Regions from separate parts of the Erythrobacter sp. JB1-7 genome, predicted to be linked through region 1. Evidence: predicted binding sites of a transcription regulator. Region 1 holds the regulator's gene; the other holds the start of a gene.

Region 1 (3,406 bases):
TGGTCGCGGTCGCTGCGATGTTCGTGATGGTGGTGTGGCCCGAGACGGTGATCGGTCCCAGCTTTCAGATGAGTTTTTCCGCCGTCCTTGCCATTGTTGCTTTGCATTCGTCTGGCCCGGTGAGAGCCTTTCTGGCTGCGCGCGAAGAACCCTGGTGGCAGCGATTTGGACGCAACACGGCCATGCTTTTCCTGACGGGCCTGGTCATTGAGCTTGCCCTGATGCCGATTGTCATGTTCCATTTTCACCGCGCTGGACTGTATGGAGCGCTGGCCAATGTCATCGCCATTCCTTTGGTGACGTTCATCGCGATGCCGATGATCGCGCTCGGCCTGGCTCTCGATCTGGTGGGTGCAGGCGCGCCTGTATGGTGGATCGCCGAACGCGCGCTTGAAGCTTTGCTTGCCATTGCGCATTTCACTTCCGCTCAACCCGGCGCGGTCAAGCTGATGCCGCAAATGGGCGGCGTTACGATTGCCCTGTTTGTCGCAGGAGGGCTGTGGCTGGCGCTGTGGTCGGGCAGAGCGAGGCTGTTTGGTTTTGCTCCTGTTGCAGCAGGGATAGCGGCTTTGCTGGCCACCCCCATACCCGACATTCTGGTTGGGCGGGAAGGGCGCCATGTCGGGATCACCACCATTCAGCCTGATGGGTCGAGAGCGCTGCTTTCGCTGCGAGACAGCCGTTCCTCCTATTCGCGCGATAACCTGCTTGAACTGTCTAGCGTGACCAGCGATCCTATCCCGCTTAGCGAATGGCCTGGTGCGCGGTGTTCTGCCGAGTTCTGCCTTATCACTCTTGAGCGAGGCGGCAGGGACTGGGTGCTTCTCCTCGCGCGCAACCGCAATCTGATCGAAGAGCGCGCTTTGGCTGCTGCATGCGATCAGGCCGATATCGTGGTCGCTGATCGCTTTTTGCCGCGCTCGTGCAAACCGCGCTGGCTCAAAGCGGATCGCGGCTATCTTGGCCAGAACGGCGGTCTTGCGATTGACCTTAGCAGAGAGACGGTCACCACGGTTGCTGCCAGCCAAGGCGAGCACGGTTGGTGGAAGGGGTTTGAGGACTGACCCAAGCCCGCTTATGACGCGCAGCGGGGAGGGGTGCCGATAGGCTTACGCCGGAACGGAACGCACCCACCCCCGCGACACAATTAGTGATAGCGGCGCAGCAATCCTGCAAGTTTGCCCTGCACCTGCACCTCACCCGATCCATAGACCTGCGGATCATAGGCTGCATTGGCCGGATCAAGCCGCACCATGCCTTTATCCTTGTGCAGATACTTCAAGGTCGCCTCTTCACCGCGGACCAGCGCAACCACAATCTCGCCATCGCGCGCAGTGTCTGTCCGTTTGATCAGGGCGAAATCGCCATCGAAGATGCCTGCTTCGAGCATGGAATCGCCTGACACTTCGAGCGCATAGTGCTCTCCGGGGCCAAGCAGTGCCGCTGGCACGGGAAGCGCGCTTTGTCCTTCAAGCGCTTCGATCGGTGCGCCTGCTGCAATCCGGCCATGCAGCGGAATGCTGATGACATCATTGGCAGGTTCGGGCTGCGAGCGAGCCGCAGCTGCTGTGCGCGCTGCCGCCAGATCGACGACTGTATCATCCGCCGCCGTTTCACCCGATGCTTTACGCGGAGCAGGTGTTGCATCTTCGGGCATTTTGATGACTTCGAGTGCGCGCGCCCTGTTGGGTAGACGGCGGATGAAGCCGCGTTCTTCCAACGCCGAAATCAGACGATGAACGCCCGATTTGCTTTTGAGATCGAGCGCTTCTTTCATCTCTTCGAAGCTGGGCGAAATGCCTGTTGCTTCAAGCCGCTCTTGTATGAAGCGGATCAGTTCGTGTTGCTTTGCCGTCAGCATCAGGCAAACTCCTTTTGACGCACTTTCGAGCGAGGCAACAAAGCCCCCGCAGTGCAGAACTCACGCGTTCAAAGAGGCACAGCGCCAAAAGGGTGTGACCCAAGGGCAAAGTGCGGTTGGAACGCTGCCCGATCACCGATAAGGTGAACGAATGAGGAACAAGTAGGCAACCAATCGGAACAAGTCAACACCCTGTTAGCCCGCAAACCGCTGCAATTCAGCCATTTCGGAGGTTATACACAGCCACTTCTTCGCCTTGCGCCACCGCACAGCTGTTTTCGGGACGCACGATCAGGCAATTGGCCTCAGCAAGCGCGCGCAAGGCACTGGAATCCTGTGAAGATGCGGGGCTCACATGCCGCCCATCGCTCACCCCCTAACGAACTCGCGCCGCGGGCCGGTTGCGGGCACGGCCGTGGACGCGATCCGGGTCTCCTCAGCCGGCAAGGGCGCTTTGTCGCCAAGGCTTGCACGCACGAGCGGGAGAGCGAACAGGAACGCGGTCACATAGCTTGAGACCGGATTGCCGGGCAGGCCCAGCACCACCTGGCCTTTGCGCTGTGCCACCATGAGCGGCTTGCCCGGCTTGATCGCCACTTTCCAGAACGCGAGATCCGCGCCCCAATCCGCCAAAGCGCGCTGGATGAGGTCATGATCGCCCACCGATGCACCGCCAGATGTGATGAGGATGTCTGCGCTTTCCGCCTGGGCCAAGGCCTCTGCCAGCGCCTGCATGTCATCGGCCACCGGGCCAAGCCGCATGGTGGTGCAGCCCAGCGCTTCGACCATGGCTGCGATCATCGCGCCATTGCTGGCAGGGATCTGGCCCGGACCGCACTCGGCAGGGTCGCTTGCCAGTTCGTCCCCGCTATCAAGGATCGCGATGCTGGGCGGCCCGCGCACGGGTAGCTCACCGCATCCAGCCGACAGCGCGAGCGCGATCTGTGCAGGGCCTATCCGCGTGCCAGCGCTCAGCACGCGGTCGCCTTGCGCAAAGTCGAAGCCGCGCGCGCGCACATGGCGCTGGGGGAGGGCATCTCCTCTCCCTCGCCCAAGACCACAGAAACGCCATCAATGACTGCGTTCTCCTGGATCAGCACTCTGTCTGCGCCTTGCGGCATGTGCGCCCCTGTCGAGATGCGAGTGCATTCGCCGCCTGTCAGCGCTCCGTCATAGGGCTGGCCTGCGCGCGCCTCGCCCACACGCTGCCACGGGCCTGCACCTGCAATTGCATAGCCATCCATCGCTGACAGGTCCGCGGGCGGCTGAGTTCGCTTCGCTGTCACATCGGCAGCCAAATAGCGTCCCCGCGCTGCGCTAGCGCCAAGCTGCTCCACCGGGCCTCGCACGGCCATGGCGAGGAGCCGCTCCTGCGCTTCGACCAAAGGCAGAAGCCCGCTCACTGGCTCGCTTTCCACGTGCCCGATTTGCCGCCGCGCTTCTCGATGAGCCGCACTTCGCCGATCACCATGCCTTTATCGATCGCTTTGGTCATATCGTAGATCGTCAGGAGCGCCGTGGAGACAGCGACCATCGCTTCCATTT
Region 2 (3,406 bases), 2.9 Mb from region 1:
CCATCCTTTTTGCGCGCCCGAATGCGCGGCACAGTCAGGCGGCGCATGGGTTTGGGCGTGGGGTTGGCTCTGCTGGTGCTCGTATCGAGCTCGAATGTGGTCGACATGGGTGAAGCGTTTAGCGGCGGGCTGCGGCAAAGGCAAAGGTCGTGTCTGGGGGCGCTTAGGAAAGGCGCAGGAACGCAATCGCATTGGCTCTTGGCGCGGGCGCAATTTTCTTGCAGGAAGGCAGGATACGGGACAGCGCGCCGGGGATGCGCTTTACAAGGGACTTTTCAAACATGGTAGCAGCATCCGGTTCACCAGCACGCGAAGGCTGGTCATCGCGCAGTGCGTTCATTTTGGCGGCTGTGGGCGCAGCAGTTGGGCTGGGGAATGTTTGGCGGTTTCCCACACTGGCCGGCGAAAATGGCGGCGGAGCTTTTGTGCTGTTTTATGTCGCCTGCGTGTTTCTGCTTGGTCTTCCGCTTGTCATCTCAGAGATTTTTCTGGGCCGCACCGGTCAAGATGACGCGGTGAGTTCTATCCGCAAGGTTGCAGAAAAATCGGGCGTGTCTGGCAAATGGTCGCTGTTTGGTTTGATGGGCGTTATCGCAGCGTTTCTCATCGTCTCGTTCTATTCAGTGGTTGCGGGGTGGGTGCTCTATTATGCAGGTGTGATGGGCGGTGATTTTGTCAGCGCTCTTTTCGCCGGAGATCCTCTTCGCGGTGCGTTGGTGGGGCAAAGCCAGGAAGCTATTCAGGGCCGCATGGGCGACTTGTTTGCCAACCCTGTGCTGCTTTTGTCGATGCATTTCGTCTTTATGGGCGTGACGCTCTTTATCGTTGCGCGCGGTATTGGATCGGGGATTGAGACCGCCGCTACTGTGCTTATGCCAATGTTCTTTGTGCTGCTGGTGTGCATCACCATTTACGGTGCGTTTGCAGGCAATATGGGCGATGCGGTTGCGTTTCTGTTCACGCCTGACTGGTCTAAACTAACCCCTCAAGTGATGAACACGGCACTAGGACAGGCTTTGTTCTCGCTGTCTTTGGGGGTTGCTGGGCTCATTACCTATGGTTCTTATATCAAAGGGTCCGGCGGGCTTGGGCCTACATCCTTGACGATTGCTTTTGCTGATACCGGCGTGGCTTTGCTGGCGGGGATGATGATCTTCCCGATTGTGTTTGCCGTTGGTCTTGATCCAGCAGCGGGCCCGACTTTGGTGTTCCAGACATTGCCGTTTGCGTTCCAGACGATGCCTGCTGGCGCGCTGATCGGATTTTTGTTTTTTGTGCTGATCTTGGTTGCGGCGGTGACCAGTTCGATTTCGCTGCTCGAAGTCCCAACTGCCTGGGGAATTGGCGAGCTGGGGTGGAGCCGGACTAAGTCTTCTCTGGTGTTTGGCGGAGCAGCGTTTTTGATCGGTATTGCGTGTTTGCTCGGCTACAACGTGTGGGCAGATGTGCGCTTGCTTGGTTTCTGGCCGCTGTTTGCAGAGACGGATATTCTCGATACGGTCGATGGCTTTACAGGCAAAGTTATGCTGCCTTTGGGAGCGTTCTTCACGGCTATTTTTGTAGGCTGGCGCGCGGATCGCAGATTGGTCGAAGAAAAGACGGGATTGTCTGGCTTTTGGTTGAATGTGTGGCGGTTTCTGATCGCGTGGTTATGCCCGCTGGCGGTGGGGACCATTTTGGTCACAGGCCTTTTCCCGCAAATATTGGGCGGCTGATTTTTGGCGGCGATTGGGGGCGATAATCCCGTTGCAATCGCTTGCCATGTGTGGAACATAATGGGAACAGATAGGACTCTCGTGAGTCTTTCAAGCCGTTCCTATGACACAACCAGCACGCTCCTTTGGCGCTGATGCGCTTCATCCGTTTCCTGTTCCCTTGCGCGCGAAAAGCAGGGGCGCTTCTGCGCGGTTGTCGCTGCGTTTGCCTGTTAGCTATTCTGCCAGAGATGCCACTGCGCTTGCTCGAAAGCGGGAGGGGCGCTGGCAGCCGGGGCTGGCTGATCAGGCGCTGCATAATGAGGTTTTCGCAGGCACCAACAATGCCAGCGGGGTAGGGGCGGCGCTGTGTTTGGCGAGCGATTTCCTGCGCAAGCCGCAGCTAGGCGGTGCCTCCCTGGCAGAGGCGGAAAACCACCGGCCAATCTTGTGGGTGCAGGAAGCGCGCGCAATCCAGCGCAGCGGCCGGCCCTTTCTCCACGGGTTCCCGCGCGCTTGGCAAAGCCGGGTGATCCATGTCGAAGCGGAGACGGTGAAAGATGTTCTGTTTGCGCTGGAGGAAGGGCTGAAATGCCGCGATCTTGCTTGCGTGATGGGGGAAGTTGTCGGCAATCCGCGCGCGCTTGATTTCACCGCTTCGCGCCGGTTGAGCCTGACAGCGCAGAAGCATGGTGTTCCGCTGTGGCTGGTGCGGCTGGATGCGGAGGCTGACCTGTCTTCGGCGCGGATGCGCTGGCGGGTTTGCAGCGCGCCTTCCGCTCCCCGTCCAAGGGCTTTTTCGCAGATCAGAGGGGTGAATTTTCACGCTCCCGGACCGCCTGCCTGGCAGGCTGAATTGTTTCGCGCGAGGGGGTATTTGCCTGGAAAATGGATTTTACAAGATGATGAAGTACATGCTGGAGAGCCCGGTTTTACCAACTTTTCCACCGGGCATCTTATTGCCCGCGATCCCGATTTTGGCGAATCCAACATTCGCGAATCCAACATGCCAAAATCCAACATCCCCAGGCCCAATATCGGCGAACTCACGCCAGGCTGCGCCGCGCCGCATTCTCGCTATCTGGTTCGTGCAACTGTCGGTCGATCGCTGGCAGCTTTCGCTCGGATGTGAGGCGGGGGAGGGGGCGGATACGGCCCCCGCTGCGCCGCCCCCCACCACGCCGCCGCCCTCGACCGCGCGCTCTCCCACCACGCCCCCGACCGCTGCACCGCCCACCGCGCCGCCGCCTACCGCGCGCGGCCCTATTGGCCTGTCCCCCACCGCGCCGTCCCCCACCGCGCCCCAGTCCACCGCTCTGCCGCCAACCACGCACGGTCCTATTGGTCCGGCTCCTAGTGCGCGCGCGCCTACCACGCCCCAGCCCACCGCGCCGCCCCCCACAGCTCTCCCCCCACAGCTCTCCCCCCAACCGCTCTCATCGCCGAGACCGCGCATGGTTTGCGGGTTGAGGCGGTCAATGCGCCTGGCCGCCGCGCTGGTGTCCACGCAGGCATGATGCTGGCCGATGCGCGCACTCTTTGCCCTGCTATCCAGACCGCTCCGGCAGACCCGGCAGGCGATCTTGCTCTGCTGGAAAAGCTGTGCGTTTGGGCGCAGCGCTGGGGGCCGTGGAGCGCGCTTGACCCGCCTGATGGCGTGCTGGTCGATATCACCGCTGCCGCTCACCTGTTTGGCGGGGAAGAGCGCGTGC

The links. The regulator LexA, encoded in region 1, represses DNA repair genes until DNA is damaged. The targets are predictions, from matches to a motif close to GTTCCNCNCTTGTTCT.
Region 2: AC0V6W_RS14990 (ImuA family protein) is a predicted target of LexA. The motif match lies at 1,768-1,783, and genes of this name have one in related genera.

What each region holds. Positions count from the first base shown of each region.
Region 1 covers NZ_CP200291.1:192,493-195,898, reverse strand. The annotation lists gene AC0V6W_RS00985 (ComEC/Rec2 family competence protein) at 1-1,064, shown strand, start outside; gene lexA (transcriptional repressor LexA) at 1,148-1,861, opposite strand; gene AC0V6W_RS00975 (hypothetical protein) at 2,079-2,216, opposite strand; gene AC0V6W_RS00970 (molybdopterin molybdotransferase MoeA) at 2,231-2,839, opposite strand; partial or broken gene AC0V6W_RS00965 (molybdopterin molybdotransferase MoeA) at 2,840-3,216, opposite strand; gene moaC (cyclic pyranopterin monophosphate synthase MoaC) at 3,261-3,406, opposite strand, start outside.
Region 2 covers NZ_CP200291.1:3,073,056-3,076,461, forward strand. The annotation lists gene panB (3-methyl-2-oxobutanoate hydroxymethyltransferase) at 1-107, opposite strand, end outside; gene AC0V6W_RS14985 (sodium-dependent transporter) at 282-1,715, shown strand; gene AC0V6W_RS14990 (ImuA family protein) at 1,819-2,826, shown strand; gene AC0V6W_RS14995 (Y-family DNA polymerase) at 3,208-3,406, shown strand, end outside.